3 regions of the Weizmannia sp. CD-2023 genome follow, and region 3 is predicted to be linked to each of the others. Evidence: riboswitches for the same ligand, from Rfam matches in the RefSeq annotation. Region 3 holds a riboswitch; each other region holds the start of a gene.
What was found. A riboswitch is a leader RNA that binds a small molecule or an ion and turns the genes downstream of it on or off. The one in region 3 is predicted to bind S-adenosylmethionine.
Positions count from the first base shown of each region.

Region 1: linked by a shared signal. The riboswitch ahead of P9687_RS08165 (phosphoadenylyl-sulfate reductase) and the one ahead of P9687_RS03580 (O-acetylhomoserine aminocarboxypropyltransferase/cysteine synthase family protein) in region 3 are both predicted to bind S-adenosylmethionine.
Region 2: linked by a shared signal. The riboswitch ahead of metK (methionine adenosyltransferase) and the one ahead of P9687_RS03580 (O-acetylhomoserine aminocarboxypropyltransferase/cysteine synthase family protein) in region 3 are both predicted to bind S-adenosylmethionine.

Region 1 covers NZ_JARTJQ010000059.1:21,719-31,836, reverse strand. The annotation lists gene P9687_RS08185 (YbaK/EbsC family protein) at 404-934, opposite strand; gene P9687_RS08180 (NAD(P)-binding protein) at 1,067-1,753, opposite strand; gene P9687_RS08175 (sirohydrochlorin chelatase) at 1,980-2,720, opposite strand; gene cobA (uroporphyrinogen-III C-methyltransferase) at 2,727-3,485, opposite strand; gene P9687_RS08165 (phosphoadenylyl-sulfate reductase) at 3,886-4,611, opposite strand; SAM riboswitch class I at 4,703-4,807, opposite strand; gene P9687_RS08160 (TIGR04104 family putative zinc finger protein) at 5,133-5,438, opposite strand; gene P9687_RS08155 (glycosyl hydrolase family 28-related protein) at 5,608-7,011, shown strand; gene P9687_RS08150 (NAD-dependent succinate-semialdehyde dehydrogenase) at 8,260-9,678, opposite strand; gene P9687_RS08145 (phosphotransferase family protein) at 10,062-10,118, opposite strand, start outside.
Region 2 covers NZ_JARTJQ010000002.1:11,354-21,471, forward strand. The annotation lists gene P9687_RS00210 (class I SAM-dependent methyltransferase) at 89-661, shown strand; gene P9687_RS00215 (tetraprenyl-beta-curcumene synthase family protein) at 1,091-2,185, opposite strand; gene P9687_RS00220 (alpha/beta hydrolase) at 2,196-3,002, opposite strand; gene P9687_RS00225 (gamma carbonic anhydrase) at 3,161-3,676, shown strand; gene asnB (asparagine synthase (glutamine-hydrolyzing)) at 4,047-5,945, opposite strand; gene metK (methionine adenosyltransferase) at 6,176-7,387, opposite strand; SAM riboswitch class I at 7,533-7,681, opposite strand; gene pckA (phosphoenolpyruvate carboxykinase (ATP)) at 7,852-9,441, shown strand; gene P9687_RS00245 (DNA mismatch repair protein MutT) at 9,592-9,981, opposite strand.
Region 3 covers NZ_JARTJQ010000028.1:54,753-64,870, forward strand. The annotation lists gene P9687_RS03570 (murein hydrolase activator EnvC family protein) at 1-1,222, shown strand, start outside; gene cls (cardiolipin synthase) at 1,451-2,896, shown strand; SAM riboswitch class I at 2,996-3,103, shown strand; gene P9687_RS03580 (O-acetylhomoserine aminocarboxypropyltransferase/cysteine synthase family protein) at 3,207-4,505, shown strand; gene P9687_RS03585 (homoserine dehydrogenase) at 4,760-5,743, shown strand; gene P9687_RS03590 (S41 family peptidase) at 6,138-7,574, shown strand; gene P9687_RS03595 (PDZ domain-containing protein) at 8,772-9,968, shown strand.

The DNA of each region.
Region 1 (10,118 bases), on a different contig from region 3:
ACATAGAGCCCGTCTACGTTAAGGAAGCACGAAAAAAAGATGACCTTTCTTCACATAGAGCCCGTCTATGTTAAGGAAGCACGGAAAATTGAAGGTCTTTCTTCACATAGAGGGCGTCTACGTTAAGGAAGTACGAAAAATTGACGGCCTTTCTTAACATAGAGCCCGTCTACGTTAAGAAAGCACGAAAAAAAGATGGCCTTCCTTCACATAAGGCGCGTCTACATTAAGAAAGCAAGCAAAAACGAAGGCCTCGCATTAAATTTATGCCAAAGCTGTCAGCATCCTTGCCAAATCTAGGAATTTTGCTTATTCAGGAAGCCCTAATTATATATCAAGCATTTTCCGGCGCGTACCCGGGGCCTCTTTCCATCTCAAAGGCAAGTCTGAAGCGACACGTAGATTATTGCGGATCCGATAAGACACCAGTCCCAGCTACTTGCTGGTAATCTTCCACCGTTTTCCAGCCCTTGCAGACGTCCACCCATTTTTCGGCCTTCCCGTATGTATACAATTCTTCGCAGGTCAATTCAATTGCCGAGTTGCCGCTCCCGCATGCCGGAAATACGGTCGTGAACCGTTTGAGTGAGACGTCCATATAGACCGGCAAATCTTTTTTCAAACCGAACGGGCAGACGCCGCCGACAGCATGGCCGGTATGCTCAAGCGTTTCTTCCGGTGACAGCATCCGCGCTTTCCCGCCGAATGTTTGCCGGAATTTTTTATTGTCGATTTTCGCATCTCCCGCGGTGACAACAAGAAGGGCTTCTTCCTCACCGGTACCCCTGAACGCAAGCGTTTTTGCAATCCGTTCCGGTTCCGTGTTCAGCGCCTCAGCTGCAAGTTCAACCGTCGCGCTTGATGACGACAGGACGAGAACATCTTCTTCCCGATCCCACTGCTTAAAATAGGCTTTGACATCTTCCAATGACATATGGCGACACTCCTTTTTGTGAAAATTTTTAACCCCATTGTAACGGAAGCCATTCCGGGTTGCAAACAGGCTTGCCAAGTTTTTCGCCGGGCACACCGGCTGACTTCCCAAAGCTGCAGCTTCATTCGTTTTTCAACGGGCAGTCCCTTGTATGCGGCTGTGAAAGAAAGATAAGGTTTCCTGCTGCTTTTCAGGCTTGCGGTATGCTTCTCCAAGCAGCTTCTCCAGCCATTCGCTTCTTTCCGATGGAGAAAACTGCGGCCGCTTCAGAAGCTGGCGGCACTCATATAAAAAATCCACATATTGGGCGTAGTTCGTATCATAATGTTCGGATAATTCATTTGCAATTTTGGAAGCCAGTTTCGGGCTTGCCCCGGCTGTAGAAACACTGATGGAAAGCCTGCCCTTTTGGAAAAACGCCGGAAAAGCAAGGTTGCCATTTCCCGCATGGCCGGCATCGTTCACGAGGGCTTTGGCCGGGGCATGGGCAACAATCCGGCTGTTTGTCTCCGGATCATTTGTCGCTGCAATAACCACATCGGCCTGCCGGATGTCTTCTGGTTCGAATGTTTTCTGTTTCCAAATGAATGCGCGTTGTTGAGCCATAGCCTGCAATTCATCGTTCAGGTGCGGGCTCACGACGGTAACGTATGCCCCCGCTTCCTGCAAAAGCCGGAATCTGCGTGCCGCAACTTTTCCACCGCCGATAACAACAGCCTGCTTCCCGTCTAAATCGACCATAACCGGTACCCAAACCATTCCTGATCTCCTTTCCAGTTTATCCATTGCAAAAAGCCCGCCGTTCTCCCTGCTTGGCATGCTCCCATTCCAGCGTTTCCTGGAAAGCCGGAATCGGGTAAGTGCCGGCACGCGCAATGGAAAACGCCGGGCCGCGGGCATTTTTCAAACTGCATCGGACCCAAAAAAGTGCCGGTACGCGCAATGAACGCTGCACCCCGGCACCTTTTAAACTGCATCGCCCCAAAAAGTCCGGGGTGCACAATAGAAAACACCGCAGGCTTGACTGGGTAAAAATCCCGTGATCTCAAATAAAATCCTCTGCGCCCAACGCTTCTTTTGCCCGAACGGCCAATGCGTCCGCCATATCCGGATGGCAGCCGAGATACCGTGCCAGCCGGATATCATATCCTTCCCGCTGCAGCATGCCCACTTTCTTTTCCAGCGACCGGACGAGCACGCCGGTAAACCAAAGATAAGGGGCCACAACTACCGGGTGCCCGGTTGCGGTCAGCTCCTTCAGCGCATCATCAAAACGAGGCTCAAGCACTGCCAAATAAGCCGTTTTGATCTGTTCTGTCCCCAATTGCGCACGCAACCCGGCAGCAATTTTTGCAAAATCGCACAGTGTTTCCGGGTTGCGGCTGCCGCGTCCAACAAGCAGAATCCAGGCACCCGGAGGCATGCCGGTTTCCAAAATATTTTCTGCCAAAATTTCGATGATCCGGTCCCCGACACCGAGCGGGCGGCCGTACGTAAACACAATATGCGGATAACGCTGTTTCGCTTCCCGGATCGCGCGCGGGATATCCTCATAATAATGCCCGGCACTCAGCAGCAATACCGGCACAACAGCAATGCGCCCTGCGCCGCCCCGGACAAGCGCATCAATCCCTGCCGCAATATCCGGTTCCGCAATTTCCAGATAGCAAATTTCCTGGAGATCCGCATCCACCTGCGCCATTGCTTGCCGGATCGTCGCTGTTGCTTCCCGGGCGGTTTCAGGCACACGGCTGCCATGGCTGACATATAAAACGCCTTGTTTCATACCCGTTCACCCGGTACAGGCCGGAGCAGCAGAAAGCTGTTCAAACCATTTTAACTCTTCGCGCAGTTTTACCACTTCTCCGATGATCAAAAGCGATGGGTTGCGCAGCCCAGCCGCCTTTTCACTTAAATTTCCAAGCGTGCTGACCGCGGTTTCCTGTTTTTCAGTCGTGCCCCAGCGGATTAGTGCAGCCGGCATGTCCGGTGATTTGCCGTGCTTTATCAGTTGCGCACAGATGAGTGGCAGATTTTTCACGCCCATATAAATGCAAAGTGTATCAATTCCCGCATATTTGGACCAATACGCATCAAGATCTTCGCCTTTTTTCGTGACGCCCGCGATAAAAGCAACGGATGTACTGAGCCCGCGGTGGGTGAGCGGAATGCCGGCATAGGCGGGCACAGCGGAACCGGCTGTAATTCCCGGCACGATTTCAAACGGAATATGTTTTTGCACCAGGACTTCCGCTTCCTCCCCGCCTCTACCGAATATAAACGGATCACCGCCCTTTAAACGGACAACCGTTTTTCCTTGGTTAGCAAATTTCACAAGCAGGTGGTTGATCATATCCTGCGTCATCGTATGGGCATCCGGTTTTTTCCCGCAGTAGACAAGTTCTGCATCCGGCCTTGCCTCTTTTAACAGGTCCGGATTCACCAGCCGGTCATATAAAATGACATCCGCTTCCCGGATCAGGCGCAATCCTTTCACTGTAATCAGCTCCGGATCGCCGGGTCCTGCCCCGACTAAATATACTTTTCTCATTTCTTCACCTGCTTTAAACTTAATCGGACTCGTTGTTTTGGTTGATGCGAGCACTTGAACAATCCTAGTCTGGATTGGCTACAAGCGGGCACCTGAAAAAGCTGGCTGCTTTTGCCGCTAGAGCTTGCTGAACGGGTCCAATTCTGCGTTTGTACCCAATTTATCAGCAAGCTCCATCTCAAAATATAAAAGAATCCATCTTCGAAAATGCGATTTTATCTTCTCTATACGCTGAATCAGCTTCCAAGTGCAATTTTTTCCCTGGTTTTTTCATAAAACCGATTTGTATATAAATTTTTGCCGCATTCTTACCAAATCTAGGAATTTTGTAAAATGAACGAAATCTTGTCATGCAGACTGATGCTTACTCTTATTACCTATGTCATTTTATATAGCAGCCTTATTTTTTCTGAACCGTATGCAGCCCGCATTCGGTTTTATTAAAGCCCGCCCATCTTCCTGCTCTTGAGTCGCTGTTTCCGACAGCACGTGTGCACGGGAAGCAGCCGATGCTCGGATATCCCTGGTCGTGCAATTCGTTATATGGAAGATTGTTAGACCGGATATAGTTCCAAACATCATCCCATGTCCAATGAATCAGCGGGCAAATTTTAATCGAATGGAACCTTTCATCTTTATTGACAAAATTCGTTTTTGCCCTTGTCGGCGATTGCTCCCGCCGTAAGCCGGATATCCAGGCCGCCGCTCCCTGCAGCGTTTCTTCAAGCGGCTTGATTTTCCGGATATAGCAGCATTGGTCCGGATCCCTTTTCCAAAGGGCAGATCCGTATTGCGCCGCCTGTTCATCAAGCGTAAGCGACGGTTTTTTCATTTGTATATTTAAAGCCGGATATTTCTTTTTCACTTTTTCAATCAATTCGTAAGTCTGCGGAAAGTGCAGGTCGGTATCCAAAAATACGATATCCGCATCTTCTCTGACTTTCGAAATGAGATCAATCAGCACCATTCCTTCTGCGCCGAAACTGCACGCATATACCACTGATTTGCCGTACGTGCCATATGCCCACTGCAAAATTTCCAATGCGCCCTTCGTTTCATCTTCCGGCACGAACGCTGCGAACGGATCCGACGTAAACTGTTCATATGTGAGCCGCGTTTGCTCCACTCTATTCCCTTCTTTCGCATTCGATTACTAAGGATTAAACGACAAAAATCTTCTTACCCTGAAGTAAGAAGATATCCATTCCCGGGAAATCTTCTTATCTTTCAGGCCACCACCTGCAGGAATTGGCACAGTGCCCATTTCCGGACCTGCTGCCGAGGCTTCACAGGGCCCTTCCCTCCACCTCTCTTGATAAGAAAATAACAATATATAAGCTTGAAGTTTATTGTATACCTTCTTATGCTATTCGTCAACGAAAAATTCTGATAAAGAAAATCAGGCCCATTTTCAAGAAAAATGTTTATATGTCGGTTTTTGATCCTCATTTGATGGAAAAGGTTTCCAACTGACCCTTCATTTTTTGGCTAGCTTCCTTGGGCTTTTCTTCAAAATTTTGCTTCTGTACCAGATTGGTCATTCATCTTTAAACTTGCGGATGTCCTCAGTCGTACCAGGCTCAAATCTGTGCTTCATCTCACCCGGATTTCTGCAGCATCTTTTTAAAAAGGAGCAACAGCTACCTTTTACCATAGAGGTCTTTCCTTATTATCAAACGAATAAACATAAGGCATCGTAAGAATCAAACAAACCCAAATAATGACGATTAGTGTTATGAATGCAACTTTTGGAATGCCCAATATCATCAGTCCAAATGATACGAAAAGGCAAAGTAGAGAAAGATAACCAACTTTATTTCGAAACTTCATACTTGGATATAACTTGGCTGTACAATTTGGACATTCCATGGTTTGGTCAAACTTCCATAGTCTCTTAAAAATATAAATCCACTTAAATTGATGGTTACAATTCAAACATTTTGGCAGGCTCATTAAATTTCACCTTCCTTTTCATTGATTCTAACATAAAATTCAATTTATTTTTTATATTAACAACTATGGTTTGGAAAAGTCTTCTTTTTCAGTGCGTTTTCCAACCTGCGGGGGTAAACTACATATATCAATTGACACAGACTGAATGAAGGCAAAGCGAGGTGGAAAAATGATTCATTTGGACAAGCATCATGACCCCTGGACAAACGGCATACTGCTGCGCCAACTTTCACGCAGGACAGTCCAGCCGGGTACCCTGATCCGGGAGAATGAAGCACTTTTTCAACAGTACTGTCAGCCGGAATTTCACAAACCGTTTTCCCTTTCACGGTTGCTGCTGAACCGGCGATATCCGGTTGAACCGTATAAAACGCTTGCAGATCAGAACGGCCTTGTGTACCCGGAATGGAAAACGATATTGGATCAAGCGTACAGCCGTCTGCTGGCTGTGGCATCCCGTACAGTCAATGTGGCAGATTACGGTGCGGTCGGCGATGGAAAAACCGACTGCACAGCGGCTTTCCAAAAAGCATTGGGAAACGGCCGGGTGAAAGTGATCGTACCGAATGGTGTTTTTCTAGTAAAGGGGCTTAAGCTGCCTTCATGGACATGCCTTTGCGGCAGCGGAAAAGGCGTAACCATCATCAAACTCCATCCGCATGCACCGAAAAAAACGCGTCTCATCCAAAATGCCCATTTTCATCGTGGCAATCACCATATATCGGTGGAGGGGCTCACGCTCGATTGGAATGTCGAAAGGCTCGGGCAAGAGGAAAGAACGGCGGCAGGAAATAACCGTTCAAGCTGCCTGACTTTTGCGCACGTCACGTTCGGCTGGGTGAAAAATGTGGAGGCGGTGGGGGCCGGACTGCACGGTTTTGATGTATCCTCTGCCCGTTATCATTATTTGGGAGACGGCTTTCTCGCCCCAGGAAGGAGCCGCTATATCTGGCTGGACGGGCTCACGGCAAGCGGATTCGGTGATGACGGGATTACCACCCACCATAGCGACTATTGTTTTATTTCAAATTCTTTCTGTTACAACCCAAGTGGAAGGGCCCACAAAAAAGGGTTTTCCAACTCCAATGGCATTGAGATTGATGACGGCTCGCGCCATGTATGGCTTTGCAATAATGCATCAAGCGGCTGTTTCGGAGGTGTTGAAATCAAAGCCCACCACAATGCATCGGCTGCTTCTCATGTGCATTTGTATGGCCATCTTTCTGTCCGCGACAACCGCTCTTTTAACTTCCGGCATATCGGCCACCATAAAGGCAAAGATGCCGATTCGAAAAGCGCGAACCATATTGTGGCGGCCAATCTAGTTTCTGTCGCACCGGTGTTTACGGATTTATATGAAGGTTCAACGCCGCGCAGCCTCGTTGTTTCCGCTTACCGAAACGTTGTAATTAACGGGCTGACTGCGCTTGGCGACCCGGATTATGATTTCAAGGGAAATCCTGTTGTCGCCATCCAGTACCGCGCAAAAAATGTTATTTTGAAAAATGTAGAAATCAGCGGGTTTCAAAATGCAAAACGGATCAGGGGCAAAGACAAATGCGTACTGCTGTAATGCTTGGATTGTTCATAAATAAAGAGAGAATCTAAGCAAGACTTGCCGAATGAATCGGATAATAGCTTCTTATCCGATTCACCCTGCAAGTCCAGCCTTCATGTTTGCCACCAATAGAAGCGATATCTGCAAAAAAGGGGATGAAATGGCTTTCGAGTGCAAAGTTTTTTCTACATCTTTTTGAAACCCTTGCATTTAAAGTTCGGCAAAACCCTTGGGATCCTTGCCCGTCCGAGATTTTGCTGATTCAGCAAGCCCTGGATCCTTCCTTTTCATCATCGTTTGAAGATCATTTCCCGGGGAAACTTGGTGTCTTTTGTCATGAATGCGGGCGTGGAAAGACATTTCTATACAAAGTTTTTGCCGACTTTGCGCCCCTTCTCGAGTAAAAGACATTTTGTCTTCCTTGATGCCAATGCCCGGAAATTTGTTGTGACATGTCTTTCATAGCACTCGTGCCAGTAATGTTATCGCAATTTTTCTCTCATTAAGTTGCGAATACTTTTCCCGACCAATTGTGTTATTTTCCTTTCACCATAAAGGACGCTTTCCCGGGAAATTTGTTGCCTTTTGTCTTTTTAAAGACCTCTAAAAAACATTGGGACCATCGTACGGATCCTTTTTTGTCTTTTTGAAGGCTTCTAAAGGACACTTGGACCACTACCCAGATCCTTTTTGTCTTTTTGAGCATCTTAAAAAGACATTTTGGCTCGATCCCCACTCCTTTTTGTCTTTTTGAAGGCGTCTAGGGGACATCTTGGGGCGAGAATCATTGCCTTTTGTCTTTTTGAAGGTCTCTAAAGGACATTTGGACCTCCGCCCGGATCCTTTTTTGTCTTTTTGAACGTTTTAAAAAGACATTTGGACTCGGTCCCACCTCCTTTTTGTCTTTTTGAAGTGTTCTAGGGGACATTTCAGGGTGGGAATCATTTCCTTTTGTCTTTTAGAAGGCCTCTAAAGGACACTTGGACCACTGCCCAGATCCTTTTTGTCTTTTTAAACGTCTTAAAAAGACATTTGGGGGCGGATCCCATTCCTTTTTGTCTTTTTGACGGCTTCTAGGGGACATTTTGAGCTCTGGCCTGATCCCTTTTTGTCTTTTTGAAAGCCTGTAAAAGACCTTTGGACCACTTCCCCGGATCTGCCTCAAAAACATTCGAGCCAAGTACCGCAACTGGTTTAGGATCAAAAAAGTGGGATCCCCATTTTTAGAGATCCCACTTTTTTCCTGCAGGCCGATCCAGGTACTTATAAACCGAGCGAAATATATTTGACTTCCAAAAATTCTTCGATGCCGTAACGGCCGCCTTCCCTGCCGAGACCACTCTGCTTGAAACCGCCGAATGGGGCCTGCGGCGTGGACGGAAGCCCGTCGTTCAGCCCGACAATGCCATATTCCAGCCCCTCTGCAATTTGAATGCCTTCTGAAATATTTTCCGTGAACACATACGCAGCAAGACCGTAAATGGAATCATTGGCACGCCGAATTGCTTCATCAATATCCGTAAATTTCGTTACCGGTGCAAGCGGCCCGAATGTTTCTTCATTCATGCATATCATATCATCGGTAACATTGGAAATGACTGTCGGCTCAAAGAACAACCCATCTTTCGCGCTGCCGCCTGTTTCCACGGTAGCCCCTTTTTCCACTGCATCTTTGACGTGATGTTCTACTTTTTCAACCGCATTCCGGTCAATCAGCGGACCGATATCCGTTCCTTCTGCAAGGCCGTCCCCAACACGGAGTGCTTTCACTTTTTCTGTAAATTTCTTGGTAAAAGCTTCATACACTTCTTCCTGTACATAAATGCGGTTCGAGCACACACAAGTCTGACCGGCGTTGCGGAATTTTGCTGCAACCGTGCCCTCTACAGCTTTATCGAGGTCCGCATGTTTTGTGATGATCACCGGTGCATGCCCACCAAGTTCAAGCGACACTTTTTTCACTGTGTCAGCTGAGCCGCGCATCAGCTCTTTCCCGATTTCGGTCGATCCGGTAAAAGTAAGTTTGCGGACGCGTTCATCGGCAAGCCAAGTGTCCCCGATTTCCTTCGCACTCCCGGTTATTACATTGATGACGCCTTTCGGAATGCCGGCTTTTGCAGCAAGCTCAGCAAGCTTCAAAGCAGTAAGTGGTGTCTGTTTTGCCGGCTTGATGACAACGGTGCAGCCGGCAGCAAGCGCAGGCGCAACTTTGCGGGTAATCATGGCAGCCGGGAAATTCCACGGGGTAATGGCCGCGACAACGCCGACCGGCTGTTTATGGACAAACAGGCGTTTATTGGTGGTGGATGCCGGAATCGTTTCGCCATACACACGCTTTCCTTCTTCGGCAAACCACTCGATAAAGCCATTTGCGTAACGCATTTCACCGAGTGCTTCCTTTAGCGGCTTGCCCTGTTCAATGGTCATCGTCCTGGCAAGCTCATTTTCATTTTCGCGGATCAGTTCAAACCACGTGCGGAGGTAAGCACTTCGTTCATAGGCAGAAAGCGCCGCCCACGCCGGAAAAGCCGTATGCGCCGCATCCACAGCAAGCCTGGCTTCCTTTTCTCCGCCTTTTGGAATCGTCGCAATCACTTCGCCGGACGCAGGGTTGTCCACTTTAATTTTTGGCAGTCCTTCCCCTGTCCACTCACCATTCAAGTACATCAAGTAGTCTTCCATAGCTCCATCTCCCTTCGAGTAATAGTTTACGATTTTTCAGATGATTTTTCTCGTTTTATGATTGCAAAATTTGTTTCGCCGACATGAGTATTCTTGATTTTGTAATTAAAAAAGAATACCTCTGACTTACTCATTTTTACATAATTTTGATGTCAGGAAGCATGCTGAAATGTTTCATACGATAAGCTGACCCTGTCAGTTGACAAAAATTTAATGGAGCGACAATCAGGTCATAAAAAAACGTAACAGAAGCTCATACAAAGCCCTTGTTACGCACAATCCAAATGCCAATCAAACAAAAGTTAACTGCGGGAAAGAATCAGATCCGGAAGTCTTAACTACAACGTGAATCCACCTTCACCCATTATAAGAAAAATCCCCAATCACACCCTTTCCGCCACTTCCACCGCGTGACGGATCAGGCTGCGGACGACGTTGCC
Region 2 (10,118 bases), on a different contig from region 3:
ACATGGGGCACATTTGCCTTTTCACAGTAAAAAAACAGGCGTTCAACTTTCGCCTGTAGACCAATCAATAAATGGAGATGCTGCAAAGATGAATATGCTTCCTGTTCTCTCATTTGCTCATTTACTTTTAGAAAAAGCTGTAAAGAGCGGCGGTTTTGCCATTGACGCAACAGCCGGGAACGGGCATGATACTGTATTTCTCGCCAAACGGGTTGGAGAAGGTGGAAAAGTGTTTGCTTTTGATATCCAGCCGGAAGCGGTGAGGCGGACAAAGGAACGCCTGGAGAAAGAAGGCCTCGTTACGCGCGCCGAACTTTTCTGCACCGGCCATGAACATGCCAGCGAATGCATCCCGGCAGCGCTGCATGGCAAGATCAGCGGAGCGGTTTTCAATTTGGGCTATTTGCCGGACAGCGACAAAACGGTCATTACCCGGCCGGAGTCAACCATTGCCGCACTCGAGCAGATTTTTTCCATGCTTGAAACCGGCGGGATCATCGCAGTTGTGGTTTACCACGGCCATGAAGGCGGCGCGTATGAACGTGACCGGCTCCTGGATTATGTAAAACAGCTCGATCAGAAAAAGGCGCATGTGCTCCGGTATGAATTTCTCAACCAGGCAAACCATCCGCCTTTTCTTATTGCTATTGAAAAACGATAACGAAGGATCGATTGGTTCGGATTCAAAACATAACGGGAACCTGGCTTTTTCATGTCATTCCCAAAAGCGATAACATATGCGCCGGCTACGAACAGCTGCCTTTTTCAATCGCATATGAATCTGACCGGGTTCTGGATTATGCAAAGCCCGCCTTTTTTCATGCCATTCAAAAAGCGATAACAAAAGGGCCGGGTACGAAAAGCACGCCTTTTCTCATTGCCTTTGAAAAACGGTAACAACGGGGCCGGGTACGAAAGCCCGCCTTTTTTAATCGTATATGAACACGGCCGGCTCTTGAATGATGCAAAAAGTCCGGCCGGAAAAAGCCACATTGCTCCGGTTTCCTCAACCAGACAACCATCCGCCTTTTCTAAAAACGGCAACAAAGGGGCCGATAAAATCTGCCCTTTCCCGTTGCCACCAGCCGGCTCATTTTACTATTGTTTTTGCCAGGCTGGCCGGGATCATGTTTTTGATGGCGCGGTACATTTTTCCGTTAAAATAAAAGAATAAACTGATCGAGCCGGCAAATTTGATCATTTTCCGCGACAATTTCTGAACGCTCCGCTGCTTCTTCACCTTTTCATCTGACAAATAAACAGCCAAAAGCCCCCGGTTAATCAGTTTATGAAATTTTTCATTTGGGAGTCGGGCCGTATGTTTATCCGCCTCCTGCAAAAAATGCTTCAGCCGTTTAAACAGCTCTTCTTCGCTCGGGTAATAAAAACAAAAATTCAAGTCTCCGCCTTTTTTGTCTTCGTCCTGGTCGATAAAATAATCCAGCAGAATATGCAACCCCTGAATATAAGGAAAATACCCGTCACGGATGATTGTCGCATATTCAGGGCGGAAATCGTCCCGGAGCGCGTAGGAAACAAGGCAGAAAATCCCGAGGGTCGAGCCGGAACAGGCGGAAAACTCATACCATTCCATATCTGGAAAATCCGGCTTGTAGCGCAAAAACCATTCCTTTAGCCGCGGCACCCGTTCCTCTACGCGCACATGTTTATGTACTTGCAGATCCGAATAATAACGGCAAAGTTCCAGCAAATAAGGTTGAATGGCTTTATATTGAGGGATGCGGCTCAACACAACCTGGCATGTCCGCACGAGTTCATGCAAATAACCACCGTCATCCTGGTCCAGTCGGTAACGGTAATAATTTTTCAACGGTGCGCCGACTGTAAGCGCATCGGACATGGACTCGTGCAGTGCTCGGAAATCAACCGGGTCAAGCGATGTGCTGCGGTCGCATAGATTATCAAGATAGTCGCTGATCGTCTGGTAAGCGACAATAAACCGAAAAGCCGCTGTCCGCTCTTCCATTGCCAAAAGGCCGAGGATCGATCCGCCTTCACAGTGAAACGTTTTATGTTGAATGCTGGCGAGCGCCTGTGTCTTTAATTCATCATTGGGAATCTGGCGTGCCTTTTCCCGCCAGTAATGGAGTTCACGGTGGACAGCCGGCATCACCCGGCGGTAAACTTGCGCCATTAATGAGATCGGATAGGATGGAATTGTCACAAGCGTCACCTCATTCTAATATATAGCCTAACGTGCGGAGCCGGTTTTCCACAAAATTTTTCGCATAAAGGAAAACATCTTCCCTTTCCGGTTCATTGAAAATTTCATGGTAGCATTTCGGCCATTCTTTGTATAATTTTTCGGACACGGAAGTTTGGTTAAACCAATTTACGACAGCCCCCTTGTCCACAATTTTGTCATTCCCGGCCTGCATGACAAGAAACGGGACGTCCGGCAGCCGTACGGTATCCATCTGTGCCTGCCGCATCGCTGCGAGCAGCTCACGGTACCAGCGGACAGATACTTTTGTCAGCATCAATGAATCGTTGACCGCCTGCATTTGAATATCCTTATTCCGCGTTGCCATTTGCACGGTCAGCGGGCTGTTAAAGCGGAGGCCCGGGGCAATCCGGTTTAACCCGATCGAAAGCAGGCCGAGCAGCTTTGAAGGATACTGGACAAGCCCAAGGCACGGCGAGGAAAGAATAACCCCCGCGATTTTCAGATGTTCCTGCTCAAGCAGCCGGATGACCGCCAGCCCGCCCATGCTGTGACCGAGGAGAAAAATCGGGAGGTCGAACTGATAGGCTGCCGTCACCCACTCTTTTATCTCTGTTGTATATTCATCAAAGGAATCAATATGCCCCCTTTTTGCTCTTGATGTCATCCCATGACCGGGAAGATCGCCCATCACGACATGATAGCCGCTTGATCTCCACATCTCAATTAGCCAGCTGTAGCGGCGGTGATGTTCCATCGCGCCATGAACTATGACGATGACTGCTTTTGGGTTTTCATCTGCTTCCCATTTCCACATGTTCCTGCCTCCTTCAAAACCTGCGAAACCATCCTGCTTTTATTTTACCCATAATCCTTCTGTTCTGAAAAACATATGCCATTTTTAACCCGATTTATTCACAATTTATTCCCAATTCTTTAAGATAAAAGAAAAGATCAAAACAGGAGGGTATGAATATGATTTATGCTTACAATGGAAAAACCCCTTTGATTGCGCCAACTGCTTATATTGCTGACAATGTGACCGTTACGGGGGACGTTGAAATCGGCGATGAATCCGGCATCTGGTTTGGAACCGTTATCCGCGGCGATGTCGCACCGGTAAAAATCGGACAAAAGGTAAATGTCCAGGATAACTGCGTCCTGCACGAAAGCCCGCAAACACCGCTCATACTGGAAGATGAAGTGACGGTCGGCCACCAGGTAATTTTACATAGCTGCCATGTTCGGACAAAAGCTTTGATCGGCATGGGTTCAATTATTCTTGACGGCGCCGAAATCGGGGAAGGCGCTTTTATTGGCGCCGGCAGCCTTGTAACGCCCGGGAAAAAGATTCCTCCGCATACGCTTGCGTTCGGCCGCCCGGCAAAAGTGATCCGTGAACTTACCGAAAAAGATATCCAGGACATGCGCCGCATCGTCCGCGAATATGCCGAAAAAGCACAGTACTATAAAAATTCCGTCGGGCGCTGACAAAGGTTACCGGCGGGGACAAAAATAACGCCTTCTTTAAAAGCATCGGCAGCCGCACTGTTTTAAGCCGCAAACAAGCGAAAAAATGAACAAAAAAAGCCATGCTGCGAACCGGGATAAATGCAAAGCTTACCAGGCATATACGAAAAAAGCGTTATACGATAAAGGGGCCTGCCCCCGTTTCCGATTACACGGAAGCGGGGCCAGACCCCCCTTTTTTGTCCCAGCTTTCTTACTGTGAAACGCTGAACGAACACCGGACCATTTCACAATTCCATCCCCTTTTGAAGACGGAAAAACCTCCTGTCCGCTCATTTTGCGGACAACTTTACCCGGTTATTTTCCCGATTGTGAATCGATTTTTTGGAGATTACAGCGAAGCGCCGGCAAGCCGCCCTTGTGCGCCTTTTTGGAAATCGTACTTGTCTTCCATATACACGGCATGCCAGAGCATGAAAATGAGCACGGTCCAGATTTTCCGGCTGTAATCGAGCTTGCCTGCACAATGGTCTTCCAAGAGCTTCAGTACATATTGTTTGTTGATGATGTCATCGGTCGGGCTCGTTTTGATGATCTCTGCCGCCCAATCATGCATTTCATCTTTCAGCCAGTGGCGGATCGGGACCGGGAACCCGAGTTTTTTCCGATTCAGCACATGTTCCGGCACAATGCCTTCTGCCGCTTTACGCAAAACATACTTCGTTGTGTTATGAGACGTTTTTAAGCTCGCCGGAATTTGCGAAGCGACCCGGAACACTTCTTTATCCAAAAACGGCACACGCAGTTCAAGTGAATGGGCCATCGTCATCCGGTCCGCCTTCAGCAAAATATCGCCGCGCATCCACGTATGGATATCGATATATTGCATCCGGTTAACCGGATCATAGCCTTTTGTTTCATTGTACAGCGGCTTTGTGATGTCACGGTAGTCAAGGCTGTTGTTATAAGTCAACAGCAAGTCGCGTTTTTCTTCTTCGGTGTACATTTTCGCATTGCCAATATAACGGTCTTCCATTGGCGTGACGCCGCGTTCGATAAAGCTTTTTCCTTTTACCCCTTCCGGCAACACTTTCGCCAAAGCTTTCAAAATAGATTTTCCGGCAGCCGGAATTTTATCAAAAACTTCAAGCGACTGCGGTTCACGGTAAATATTATAGCCGCCGAACAATTCATCCGCGCCTTCGCCAGACAGAACAACGGTCACGTACTTTCTTGCTTCACGCGCCACAAAATAAAGGGGCACACAGGCAGGATCTGCGAGTGGATCGTCCATATGCCAAATGATTTTTGGCAGTTCTTTCATGTATTCTTCCGGCGTGATCACATAGCTGATATTTTCAACCCCGAGTTTTTCCGCCGTTTCTTTGGCCACATCAATTTCGCTGTAGCCGTCGCGTTCGAAGCCGACGGAGAATGTTTTAATGCCCGGATGGAACTGTTTTGCAATCGATGCCGTAATCGAGGAATCGATCCCACCCGACAGGAATGCGCCAACCGGTACATCGCTGCGCATATGGACTTTCACCGAATCAATCATTACGTCACGCACTTCTTGAATAAATTCGTCCTCGCTTTTATGAACCGGGTGGAAGGATGCTTTCCAATATCGTTTGATTTCCATCGGTTTGCCAATTTTTTTCACAAAATAATGGCCCGGTTCAAGTTTCCGGATGCCTTTTGTCATGGTGAAAGGTTCGGGCACAAATTGGTAGGTTAAATAATATTGGACAGCATCATAATTCAGTTCTGGTTTTTCCATGGCAAGCAAAATGCTTTTCTTTTCAGAACCGAAATACATTTTATCGCCGTCTTCATAATAGAAGAACGGTTTAATGCCGAACGGGTCACGCGCGCCGCACAGCGTTTGTTCCTGCTTATCCCAGATCGCAAACCCGAACATCCCGCGCAGGCGTCCGATTGCTTTTTCGCCGTAACGGCTGTACATGGCAAGAATGACTTCCGTATCCGAATTCGTTTCGAATGTCATCCCTTCTTTAATCAATTCTTCACGTAATTCAACATAGTTATAAATTTCGCCATTAAAAATAATCCAGTACCGTTCGTTTTCGTATGTTAAAGGCTGGTGCCCCGCCTCGATATCGATAATGCTCAGGCGCCTGAAACCGAACTGGATATGCTCGTCTTCATAAAAGCCTTCATCATCCGGGCCGCGGTGCTCAATCATATGATTCATCTGTTTAAACTGTTGCCTGTCTTCGTCTGATAATGTAACGGGATGGTCATGGACGCAGCCAATAAATCCGCACATGTAAAAAGTCACCTACTTCATTTCGATATACTCTATTGTAAATTTATTTCTTTAAAAAACAAATGCATTTCCGCCAAAATTTGACGGCCAAATTCTGCACATGTAATATAGTTTAGCATGTTTTCCGCCAGTTTGCAGGGTTTTTGTTAAAAATGAGGCAAACAGGATTCCTTATTCCCGCCGTTTTATGAAAAAGAGCGGCCTGTATACCAGGCGCGCTCTTTTTCCTATTATTTTCCGATATGATTGCGGGCGAATTCGTTCAACGCCCCGGCTTTGTCCGTTTTTTCCCAAGGCACATCCAAATCATCGCGGCCGAAATGCCCGTACGCAGCGATCTGCCTGTAAATCGGACGGCGCAAGTCGAGCATTTTGATAATGCCGGCCGGGCGCAGGTCAAAATGAGCTTCGACCGCCTCGATCAGCACTTTTTCCGGCACTTTTCCGGTCCCAAACGTATCGATGGAAATAGAAACGGGCTTCGCCACCCCGATCGCATACGCAAGCTGTACCTCGCATTTTTCCGCAAGGCCTGCCGCAACAATATTTTTCGCAACATAGCGGGCGGCATAAGCAGCGGAACGGTCCACTTTCGTCGGGTCTTTCCCGGAAAATGCGCCGCCGCCGTGCCGGGCATAGCCGCCGTACGTGTCGACAATGATTTTGCGGCCGGTCAGCCCCGCATCCCCTTGAGGGCCGCCGATGACAAAGCGGCCGGTCGGATTAATCAAATACTTTGTATCCGCATCGAGCAAGTGTGCCGGCACAACCGGTTCAATGACGTATTTTTTCATATCTTCCTGGATTTGTCCGGCGCTTGTGTCAGGATCATGCTGCGTTGAAATGACAATCGTATCAATCCGGGCAGGCTGGTTGTTCTCGTCATATTCAACTGTCACCTGTGTCTTTGCATCCGGGCGCAAATACGGGATCACTTCTTGTTTGCGGAGTTCAGCAAGACGGCGGGCAAGCTTGTGGGCAAGCGAAATGGGAAGCGGCATCAGCTCTTCTGTCTCATTGCAGGCAAACCCGAACATCAGGCCCTGGTCGCCGGCTCCGATTGCCTCAATCTCTTCGTCGCTCATCCCGCCTTCGCGGGCTTCCAAAGCCTGGTTAACGCCGCGCGCAATATCTTCGGACTGTTCGTCAATCGATGTCAGCACCGCGCAGGTTTCCGCATCAAACCCGTATTTCGCGCGCGTATAGCCGATCTCTTTAATGGTCTTGCGCACCACTTTCGGAATATCCACATATGTATTGGTGGAAATTTCCCCCGTGACAAGCACGAGCCCTGTTGTGACGGAAGTTTCACAGGCAACGCGGGCATTCGGGTCTTTTTCTAAAATGGCATCCAAAATGGCATCGGAAATCTGGTCGCAAATTTTGTCCGGATGGCCTTCCGTCACCGATTCCGATGTGAACAAATGCCGTCCTTTTAACATCCGCTTTTCCTCCTTATATGGTTACATATTGGAAACGGTACTCATACCCTAAACTCGATTCATTTCATGTACAAAGCCAAAAATAAAAACCTTCCCCATTCATCATGAGTGGAAAGGTTTTGACTTCAATCAATCGCGCCTTTCACTCTTATCGTTCAAGGAAACAATCCTTGCTGCAGGTTAGCACCTTTGCCTGGAAGTCAAGCGGCAGCTGCGTTGCGAGCGCATTGCCTGTTCCAGAGGCGGGTTGCTGGGTTTCATCGGGCCCGTCCCTCCACCAGCTCGGGATAAGAGTATCCGTTCAAAGTAAAATCATACGCAATTTAGCAGGCGCTGTCAATGATTTTTTCGCCCTTCTCCCCTTTGTCCTCTGCATTTTTCCCGGAAAAAAGTATGTAATAAACGGATGAATATGTTATACTGATATCGTTTAAAGTGAAATAAGTTATTCAAAGGGGCGGTTTATGAAAATGGATCTGATTGGCGCTTCTGACGATTTAAAGTTTTTGTTGTCGGGGGAAAACGTACGCATGCAGCTTTCCGTGCCACAATTAATGGAAAAAATTATCGAACGGAAAGAAGCTGTACTGACAACGGAAGGGGCCATTTCTGCTGCAACAGGAAAATATACAGGAAGGTCACCGAAAGATAAATTTATTGTCGTCGACTCCGAATCAAAAGACCGTGTCGACTGGGGCAAAATCAACCAGCCGGTTTCTCCCGGCGTGTTCAACAGGCTTTATGAAAAAATGGTCCGGCATTTAAAAGGGAAAGACGAAATTTTTGTGTTTAAAGGTTTTGCGGGTGCCGATCCAAAAAGCCGCCTTCCGATCCAGACCGTGAATGAGTTCGCCTGGCATAATTTATTCGCGCATCAATTGTTTATCCGGCCGGATGCGGAGGAGCTCTATCAACACGATGCGCAATTTACGATTCTTTCCGCGCCGCTGTTTAAGGCAGACCCGGCGCTTGACGGCACGCATTCCGAAGCGTTCATCATGATTTCACTTGAACGCCGGATAATTTTGATCGGCGGGACGGAATATGCAGGCGAAATGAAAAAAAGCATTTTTTCCATCATGAATTACTTGCTGCCGCAAAAAGGCATCCTTCCCATGCACTGCTCCGCCAATACTGGGAAAAACGGCGATACGGCCCTGTTTTTCGGCTTGTCCGGGACCGGGAAAACGACGCTTTCCGCCGATCCGGAGCGCGCACTTATAGGGGACGATGAGCACGGCTGGTCCGACAGCGGTGTCTTCAATATTGAAGGCGGATGCTATGCAAAGTGCATCGGGCTTACGGAAGAAAAAGAACCACAAATTTACCAGGCGATCCGTTTTGGGACCGTACTTGAAAATGTGGTCGTAGATCCGGTGTCCCGCAAACCGCAATATGACAACAATGCACTGACGGAAAATACAAGGGCTGCTTACCCGATTGAAAACATCGGCAATATTGCCCGCTCCGGCATGGCCGGCCATCCGTCAACCATTATATTCCTGACGGCCGATGCATCCGGTGTCCTGCCGCCGATCAGCAGGCTGACAAAAGAGCAGGCCATGTACCATTTCTTAAGCGGTTACACTTCTAAACTGGCCGGTACCGAACGCGGCGTCACGCGCCCGGAAGCCGTGTTCTCCACTTGCTTCGGCGCGCCGTTCTTGCCGCTTGAGCCCGCCGTTTATGCGGAAATGCTCGGCGAGAAAGTTGACAGGCACAACGTCCAGGTATTTCTTGTCAATACCGGCTGGACAGGCGGCCCGTACGGAACCGGTTCCCGCATGAAATTAAGCGATACGCGGGCCATGGTCCGGGCTGCGATAAACGGCAAACTGAAAGATACCGAAACACGGCAGGATGATATTTTCGGGCTACACATCCCGGTTCATATTGAAGGGGTGTCAGATGACGTCCTTTATCCGGCAGATACATGGACGGACAAGCAGGCTTACCGTGAAAAAGCGTTCGAACTTGCAGCCCGGTTCAAAGAAAATTTCCGGCAATTTTCGGTGCCGGATGACATTGAAAAACTCGGCGGCCCGCTTATATAAGCATAAACGGGAGCCCGCATTTTAAATTAAAATGAGACTCCAATTAAATTGTGGTATGCTCATTTCTGTAAAAGCGGAAACGCTGCAGCAACCCAAAAGGTTACGGCGAGTACCAAGGGTCTGCTCATTTAAGCAAAAGCGGAAACCCAGTTAAAACCAGGTGCTTGTCTGGACGGCGCTGATTCCTTCCTGCACTGCCCATTGATGGTGGGCACCGGCCATTTTTTCCACAGCCTCGTGAAGGTTGAGCCATTCCAAGTTATGGCTTCCTTTGCGGGGCTGTTCCCATTTTCCTAAATAAAACAGGCCTTCATCCATGGACCGCGCGCCCGTTTCCTGTGCCGCTTTGCCTAAAAAGCCCGCGATTTCAAGTTCCGCGCCGACTGTCCGCATCAGGCAGGCAAGTTCAGACTCCCCGCGGCTGATTTCCCCACCCGGCAGCCTGTAGCCGCTGCCCGATGGCACCACCCCGACTTTTTCTTTTTTCGCATCAAAAATGACGGCATATGCGCCGCAAGCTTTTTTGTAGTCCGTTTCCATCTTTGGACTTCTCCTCCTTTTTCAAGCAAATGCGGAAGGCCGGCCCTTTACCTCAAGTATTCGATTCTGGCGGGAGTAGCTGCCAGCCTTTTTAAATCGCTGCGACCAGTTCTCTTTTCCAGTTTTAGAAGCCGGCC
Region 3 (10,118 bases):
GAGTAAACTTTCCAATGTCGAATCAGAGATGAACAAAAAAGAAAACCAGATTTCCGACATTCAAGACAAGCAGGCTTCTCTCGGCGGCCAGCTTGAGGCCATTGAATCGAAAATTCAATCGGCGAACAAAAAAATCAGCGAGCAGGAACAGAATATCAGCACAACGAAAGACCAGATTGCTGATTTGAAGAAAAATATCGCTGAAATCAAAAAGCGGATTGAAGACCGGAACGCTATTTTAAAAGACCGCGCCCGTGCCATGCAGAAAAACGGCGGCGGTTCGGTCAATTATTTGGATGTTTTTCTTGAAGCGAAAAGCGTTGGTGATTTTATTGACCGCTTTTCAGCAGTGAAGACATTGGTTGAAGCAGACCGGCAAATTTTGGAAGAACAGAAAAAAGATGAACAGGATTTAAAGGACAAACAGGCTTCAGTGGAAAAGAAACTGTCCGATTTGGAATCGATGCTGTCTGATTTACAATCATTAAAAGACAGTCTGAAACAGGATGAGAGCGAGAAATCGGCATTAATCAAAAAGCTGGAAAAACAAAAAGACAGCCTTAAAGAAGAGAAAATGTCGCTGAGTGAACAAAAGAGCATCCTGGCTGACCAAAAAGCTTCCATTGAAAAAGCCATTGCGTTTGCGAAAAAGCAAGCGGAGGAAGAAAGAAAGGCTGCAGCAAAAGCAGATGCAGCAGCAAAGGCACAAACGAATGCAGGATCAACAGGATCAGCAGGATCAAACGCAGGGACAACCCGCTCTGCATCGGTCAAGTCAAGTTCCGGGAGCCATTCCGGCGGATCCCTTCCGCAAGTATCTTCCGGGTCCTTTACGCGACCGGCATCCGGATATATTTCATCTGAATTCGGCGGGCGTTCCGGCGGGTTCCATCCGGGCATTGACATTGCCAACAGCATCGGGACACCGGTTGTCGCTGCAGCCGACGGTGTCGTGTTCAGGGCGTACCACTCTTCTTCATACGGGAATTGCGTCATGATCACCCACTATATTAACGGGAAGTTGTACACAACCGTTTATGCCCATTTGAGCTCGTACAGCGTCAGCACCGGGCAGCACGTCAGCAAAGGGCAGCAGATCGGAGCAATGGGAAATACCGGGGAATCAACAGGACCGCATCTTCACTTTGAAATTTATAACGGCCGCTGGACACCACCGCCACATACCGGTGCCCAAAACCCGAGAAACTATGTTAACTTTTAATAAGGACGAAAAAAAGAACCGTATCCATTGGTGCGGTTCTTTTTGCATGCAATGGCAGGGAAAGTGCTGTACGATAGGTAAGGCGCAAATATTATGGTATGATACAATTGTTATTTTTGCTGCGCAAACATATCCTATATCAATTCCAAAACACTTCACCGTGTTCCCGGATACCGGCCGGGAACAAACCTCAAGCAGGAACAAAGGGTGTACGAAAAGGAGAACGCAATGATTATAACGGTACTACTGGTTATCTTGTTTCTTTTGAATTTTATTCTGGCGGGAACCGTTATTTTCCTGGAACGGCGAGATGTCGGCGCAACTTGGGCATGGCTTTTGGTGCTATTATTCCTGCCGATTGCCGGCTTTATCCTGTATTTGGTATTCGGGCAAAATTTAAGCCGCCGGAAAATTTTTGACTGGAAGGTACAGGAGAAGATCGGCATTAAGGAAATTTCCCAGCAGCAAATTGAACTGCTGCGCGAAAACCGGTTTCCGTTTCATGATGAGCGGACAATCCAGTACAAGGATCTCGTTTATATGCTGCTGATGAATGACGGGGCAATCCTTTCCCAGGACAATCATGTCGATATATTTACAGACGGCAGGAAAAAATTCGAGGCTTTATTTGAAGACATCCGGAATGCAAAAGACAGTATTCATCTTGTATATTATATTTTCCGGAATGACCGCCTCGGCCATGAATTGATTGAACTGCTGTCGCAAAAAGCAAGAGAAGGCGTAAAGGTGCGGCTGCTTTATGATGATATGGGGTCGCGGATGCTGTTCCGCCGCAAATTTTTCCGGCCGCTTGTTGTTGCTGGTGGGGAAGTGGCGTCCTTTTTTCCTGCCCGGATCCCGCTCGTCAATTTGCGCGTCAATTTCAGGAATCACCGGAAATTGGCGATTATTGATGGGCAGATCGGATATATCGGCGGTTTTAATGTCGGGGATGAGTATCTTGGCCTGAATAAGAAATTCGGTTACTGGCGGGATACGCATCTACGGATTGTAGGGAGTGCTGTTTATGCCATGCAGACCCGCTTTATTTTGGACTGGAATCAGGCGTCACCGCATGATGTAAGAGATGAAGAACGTTATTTCCCGGTCATCCCATCGCAGGGTGAAACCGATATCCAAATCGTCTCAAGCGGCCCCGATTCTGAATGGGAGCAGATTAAAAACAGCTATATTAAAATGATCAATTCCGCCAAAAAATATATTTATTTGCAAACACCGTATTTTATTCCGGATGACAGCCTCCTGAATGCGCTGACGCTTGCCGCCTTATCCGGAGTGGATGTTCGGATTATGATTCCAAATAAACCGGATCATATGTTTGTCTATTGGGCGACGCTTTCCAACATCGGCCAGCTGTTAAAAACGGGCGTCAAAGTGTACATTTATCAAAAAGGGTTCATCCATGCGAAAATGATTGTCGTAGACGGGAAAATTGCTTCCGTTGGGACGGCCAATATCGATGTGCGCAGTTTCCGTCTCAATTTTGAAGTGAACGCCGTGCTGTACGACCGTGAGCTTTCCGGCACACTTGCCGGCGTTTTCCGGGACGATATGGCCGAATCAACCGAATTAACGCTCCATGATTACCAGAACCGGCCGCTTTATGTGCGGTTTAAAGAGTCCATTTCCCGGCTATTGTCGCCAATATTGTAGAAGAAAAAGAAAATTTTTTCAAAAAAAGGTTGACGGTTTGCCATTGTTCTTCTATAATCTTAAACAATAAGTCATTCAAAATTGAATTATGAAAAGAAACTCTTATCGAGAGCGGCGGAGGGACTAGGCCCTGCGAAGCCCGGCAACCTTCAGGCATTTGCCTGAAAAGGTGCTAATTCCTACAGACATGCGTCTGAAAGATAAGGGAGGAACTTACATACATTGTAACCCTCTTCCCTTACGAAGAGGGTTTTTTCATTTCCTCTTCCATCTTTCACGAAAAAATTTTAAAAAATCAGGAGGCTTTAAAATGACACAACCATCATTCCAACCGGAAACTTTATTGTTGCACGGCGGCCAGGAACCGGACCCGGCGACAGGATCGCGCGCCGTACCGGTATACCGGACGACTTCTTACGTTTTTCCGGATACAGAACATGCGGAGGGCGTCTTCAATTTATCAAAAGAAGGTTTCATTTATTCCCGTCTCGGCAATCCGACTGTGGATGTTTTTGAAAAACGTGTTGCTGCACTGGAAGGCGGAACAGCGGCTGTCGGTTTATCATCCGGCGCATCGGCCATTGCCTTTTCCATTTTGAACATCGTGCGTGCGGGTGATGACATCGTATCCGCCAGCAATCTTTACGGCGGCACCTATAATTTGTTTGCTGTGACATTGCCGAAATACGGCATTAACGTCAAGTTTGTGGACGGGTCCGACCCTGAAGCGTTCCGCCAGGCGATCACCCCGAAAACAAAAGCATTGTACGCGGAAATTATCGGCAACCCAAGCCTGCAGGTGCTCGACGTGGAAAAAGTGGCGGAAGTGGCCCATGAAAACGGTATTCCTTTGATTGTCGACAACACGTTTGCTTCTCCGTATGGCGCGAATCCGATCAAATGGGGCGCGGACGTGGTTGTCCATTCGGCGACAAAATGGATCAGCGGGCACGGAACGGCGATCGGCGGTGTTGCCGTTGACGGCGGGCGTTTTGACTGGAACACAGACAAATTCCCGGACTTTAGCGAACCGGATCCGAGCTATCACGGCTTGCGCTACGGCGTCGACACGGCACAGGCTGCGTTCGCCACAAAACTTCGCGTTCAGCTTTTGCGCGACTTCGGGCCTGCTTTAAGCCCGGACAACGCCTTTTTATTCCTGCAAGGGCTTGAAACGCTGCATCTGCGTGTGGAAAGGCATAACGAAAATGCATTGAAAGTCGCGGAATTTCTGAAAAACCATCCAGATGTTGCTTGGGTCAATTACCCGGGCCTTGAAGACCATCCGTCCCATGAGCTGGCGCAAAAATATTTGAACGGCGGTTACGGCTCCATTGTCAACTTTGGTGTGAAAGGCGGCCGGGAAACAGGAAGACGCGTGATCGACAATGTTAAGCTGTGGTCGCATGTAGCGAATGTCGGCGACGCGAAATCGCTGATCATCCACCCGGCAACGACTACGCATTCGCAGCTGAGCGATGAAGAACTGGAAAAATCAGGGGTCACAGGCGATTTGATCCGCCTGTCCGTCGGGCTTGAAGCCGTCGAAGATTTGACAGCCGACCTCGATCAGGCCATTACAAAAGCAACAGCCGTTACAGCCCGGTAAAAGCGGGGAGCGGGTCCGGCAGATTCGTGCGAAGGCCGCCATGCGAATGCCAACAGGCGATCCGGAAAACTTATACGATGTTCTGGGCTGATCCCATTGAACAATGTTGCGGCCCGGACGGTCTGCATACCTGATCCAGATCGGGAGCTTCTGGATACCGGCTGCACCGAATACTGTCGGACCGCTTGACCGTTTTAAATGAACAAAACGCTTCAGAGGCGAAAGAGCGCTAGATGTAGGGAGGAGTTTGGATAATGAGAGTGATTAAAGCAGCGCTGCTCGGCTTTGGGACGGTCGGCCAGGGCGTGTACGAAGCGGTCCGGACCCACCGGGAGCAGCTGAAAGAAAAGCTGCATGCCGAGGTAGAGATTGCAGCGGTTCTGATCAAAAACCCCCGTAAAAAGCGGAACATTGACAGTTCTGTACTCGTCACGACGGACTTCCGGGAAGTTCTCGCCATTCCCGGTCTTGAAGTCGTGTTTGAAGCGATTGTCGGGGAAGAACCAGGCTTTTCCTACTGTTTACAAGCGATTGAAAAAGGCTGCCACGTCATTACTGCCAATAAAGTCATGTTTGCACGATATGGAAATGTGTTGCTTGAAAAAGCGAGAGAAAAAGGCGTGTTTGTCGGTTATGAAGCGACAACTGCAGGCGGCATCCCTGTGATCCGGACGATTTCCCAGCAGCTTCAGGTCAATGACATCCAGCGTGTACAGGCGATTTTAAACGGCACATCCAATTTTGTTTTATCGGCCATGCGCGAAAAACATCTTCCGTTTGAAGAAGCGTTGGAAATCGCCAGGCAGCACGGCTACGCAGAAGCTGACCCGGGCAATGATGTAAAAGGGCAGGACGCCTTTTGCAAGCTGATGATCCTGAGTCGGCTCGTATTCGGAACCCAGCCGGACTGGGAGAAAGTAGAAGTTGAAGGCATAGGCGGCCTCTCGCTTGCGGATATTGAAAGAGCGGATCGGCAGGGACTCCGTTATAAGCATATTGCGGACATATACCGTGATGGCGGTACGCTGAAAGCATCCGTTAAGCCTGTCCTTGTCCCTCCCGAACACGCCCTTTATGCGGTGGAAGGCGTCAACAATGCCATCACGATTTACGGCAGCCTGATCGGAAAAATTACCCTTACAGGTCCGGGTGCCGGAAAATTTCCGACGGCAAGCGCCATGATTGAAGACTTTGCGGCGGGTTACCGGCCCGTTCCGCAATTGGATGCCGTTTCGTGAACCAAGGAAACGTATCCATATTTTTTGCGATGCTAAGATGTCATTTTAGCGCGGGGGGAGAACCCCTCAACCTCTTTACGGCTTCTTCCGTTTTTGCTTTGCCGGCTTAGCGGAAGAGGCTTCTTTTTTACATGTTGTGATGGTGGCTCCGTCCCGTTCGTGCTGTTTTGTGAACAGCATGGTCATGGCCGGATCGCGTATCCCCTAAAGAAACCAGAGCCCGTTTTGCATTACGCATTTTTTAGCTTCACGGCAGCCTGTTTGCATCCTCGGCGGGACTTTCGCCGTCTTTTTCCGCTACCCGGCATATGCCCCCCGGCTTGTACATATATTGAATTATCGAGATGAAGAACCCCGCTTTTGGCGGCGCTTCTTGTACAAGGAGGGCATCACCATGAAACGAAAATGGCTGGCGCTTGCGATTTCGGGATCGCTGCTTGCCGGTGCAGGCGGCGGCTATACGGCAGGCCAATGGTTTTCACAAAAGGACAAGGCAGCCCCCACCCGCCAGGAAACAACCGGTGGGACAAGCAATATGCCGGACCTCACAAAAATTGCCCAGGCATACCAATTAATCAAAAGTTCCTATGTCCGGAAAGTTGACGAAAAAACACTCGTGGAAGGCGCAATCAAAGGCATGGTCAGTACATTGGACGATCCGTATTCCGTCTACATGGACAAAGAGACAGCCGCGCAATTCAATGACACGCTGGATTCCTCTTTTCAAGGCATCGGCGCCGAAATTACCAAAAAAAACGGAAAAATACTGATTGTTTCTCCTTATAGAAACTCCCCGGCGGAAAAAGCGGGACTGCGCCCGGAAGACGTGATTACAACAATTAACGGAAAAAGTACGGCAGGCATGGACTTATACGAAGTGACAACACGAATCAGAGGAAAAAAAGGCTCCAATGTGAAGCTGGGTATTTCAAGGGCCGGATCCGGCAAACAGATGACAGTGACGGTCAAACGTGATGAAATCCCGCTTGACACGGTCTACTCGAAAATGAAAAAGGCAAACGGGAAAAAAATCGGTTATATCGGCATTACCCAGTTTTCAAAAGATACGGCAACAGATTTTGCACAGCAGCTCGAAAAACTTGAAAACCGCGGCATGGAAGGGCTTGTTATTGATGTACGGGGAAATCCGGGCGGCCTTCTTTCCAGTGTTGAAGCGATTCTCAAGCAGTTTGTTACAAGAAACAAGCCGTATTTGCAAATTGAGGAACGGAGCGGGCACCGTGTCCAGTATGTGTCCAAACTGAAGAAAAAGAAGGCTTACCCGGTTGCGGTTCTCGTCGATAAAGGCAGCGCGAGCGCTTCTGAAATAATGGCGGCAGCACTTCATGAAACGGAAAATTATCCGTTAATTGGCGTCCGGACATTCGGCAAAGGGACGGTGCAGGAAGCGGTGCCGATGGAAGATGAGAGCATCATCAAACTCACCATGTTTAAATGGCTTACGCCCGATGGCCATTGGATCCATCATAAAGGCATTGCCCCGACGATTGAAGTGAAACAGCCGGACTATTTTGATGCCCAGGCTTTGCAAATTGCACACATTTTGAAAAAGGATATGAACAACACCCAAATCAAAACCGCCCAGCAAATGCTAAAGAGTCTTGGTTTTTCACCGGGAAGGGAAGACGGTTATTTCGATATCCAGACGGAAAATGCCGTCAAGGCGTTCCAGTTTGACAAAGGCCTTCCGGTAACCGGCAGCATCAATCAAAAAACGGCCGATGAAATGGAAAAATCGCTGTACAAAATGGCGCACGCGGAAAAAAACGATTTGCAGCTGCAAGTCGCATTAAAGGTTGTCAGCAAGTAACACCGTTTTAGCGGACCGGGTTGCAAGCCAACGTGCAGCAACTTGCTTTTTTTGCCCTTAACTCTCATGTCTCTGTCTTACTGCCACTTTTTGCGACTCCCAGCGCAATTGTAAAAAAACGGAAAAATAAACGTGGATGCCGGTTTGGACAGAAAATCTATGAGTCTGGAAAAAATCCTTATGGTCATTGTCTTATGACGGTAATATAATAAAGAAAAGATAACTATGCCTTTGAAAAAGGGGTTAATGATGTATTGGAAATTAAGAATTCCTTTATTGTTACTTGTTTTTGGTGTTACAGCTGGTTTTTGTCAAAAGTATCCCACGCTCTTTTTGGCGAATGTAAGTAACTTTGTAGCAAGTGCAGTATATATTGGATTGGTAGCAGTCATAATTCTTATTTTAGAAAGAACAGGAATAAACGAAAAAAGGTCCACTTCCTTTTTGCAATTCTCTTAATTTGTGTAGGATACTTATTTGACAGTTGGATGGCATAAGGGCTTGCTGAACGAATCCGCTTCTGCGTTTGTCCCCACTTTGTCAGTAAGCTCTAGAAGAACTTCGAAAATGCGATTATGTCTTTTCTATACATTGAATCAGTTTTCAAGTGCAAGCTTTTCTTTGGATTTTTATAATCCCCTTGTATTTAAATTTTTGCCAAAGCTGTCAGCATCCTTGCCAAATCTAGGAATTTTACTTATTTAGCAAGCCCTATGTTAAGGAAGCGCGGGAAAAAGAAGGCCTTTCTTCACATAGAGTCCGTCTACGTTAAGAAAGCAAGCAAAAACGAGACTCTTCCTTCACATAGGGCGCGTCTAGTTATGCCCCTTTGAACTGTCCTCCGGAACTCTTTGAAGTCCATCCCCGCAGCGAGGCACGAGCGAGGAGGCTCGCCGGCCGCCCACGAAAAGCGAGTGGATTTCGCGCGCATTAACACCCCTGTTATCCATCTTTATACAGAAATATTACGTCACTTCGGGGCAGCTTCCTCCTGAGCCAGGAAAGCAAGCATAGCGCGGTAGCCAAAAGTGTACAAAAAGAGCGTCTTAGAATACCCGATTTTAAACCCCTGTCGCGAAAAACTTGGTACATATCCCTATCGCTGAAAAACTTGACACATACAAAATCCGGAATTTCGAAGCGCTTTTCGCCAAAATCTGCTAAAATAATACTACAAATAGGTACGTGCGGGGGATGGTGTTTCGGTTGGAACAGATTTGGCTCATTGAAGTGTTAAAAGGCATCGGAAGATTTTTTCTCCATCCGATATTCTATTATGCGCTGTTGCTCGCGCTCGTTTCTGGTGCGGCAAGAGTGAAGCGGGAAAGAAACGATTTTCATATCAGGATTTATAAAGGATCGCTTGAACTGCGGTCTTTATTTCCTGCCGGGCTCATATGCGGGTTGATCCTTTCCGCTCTCTCAGTGGCGGCGGGGGTTGAAGTGTCATGGCCTGTTCTTGCTGCGGTGGCGGCTGCGACGATTTTATTTTCGCTCGTAGGCCAATTCCGGTTTCTCTCACCGGCATTTACCTTGGTCATACCGGTACTCCTGTTTTTTGTTTTCACATGGCTGCCGGTTCAACTGCCGGATTGGATGAGCGGCACAACCGATGCGATGGTTGCCGGGCTCTCCATTTTAGCAGGTCTTCTTTTGTTAGCGGAAGGCGTGCTGCTGAGGACAAGCGGCACGAAGCATGTTTCCCCGAAACTGCGGAAAAGCCGGCGCGGTTTGAATGTCGGTGCATTTGTGGCCAAAAAACTCTGGCTTGTGCCGGTCGTTTGTTTTCTGCCCGCAGGCCCGCTTTCGGTCACCGCTTCATGGTGGCCTGTTGTGAACTGGGGTGGACATACGTTTTCACTGGTGCTTGTCCCGTTTTTAATCGGTTTCCAGCACCAAATCCAGAGCACTTTACCGCAATCTGCATTGAAGCGGATCGGGACCTGGGTTATTTGGGCGGGCATCATGACGACCGCAATCGGAGCAGCAGGGCTCTATTTTCCTTATTTTCCTGCAGCAGCAGCCGTTTTTGCCATTGTCGCGAGAGCATGGATCTCCATTCGCCACCGGATGCGTGAAAACAACGCACCGTATTATTTTACACAGCAGAACAACGGCATGATCGTTTTAGGGATCATACCGGGTTCAAAAGCGGAGAAAATGGGGCTTTCCATCGGTGAAGTGATTTCCAAATGCAACGGCGAGCCCGTTCGCAATACGGATGAATTTTACCGTGCCCTACAGAAAAGCCCGGCTTATTGCAAACTTGAAGTCATCGATACGAACGGGGAAATGCGCTTTGCCCAGGGCGCGCTTTATGAAGGCGAGCATCATGAACTTGGCATATTGACCGTAGAAAATAACATCAACTGGGATCCGGACCAGGCGGGATGACCGGAAAATAGAAAGCGGCGGAAACTTCCAAAAGGAGGTCCCGCCGCTTTTTTCATCGACACATCGTAACCACAATTGCGTTTGTCACTGACCATCTCGTACGGAGGCGATTTCAAAAGGCCGGTTGCGTTTTTCGTTGACTATGATCCT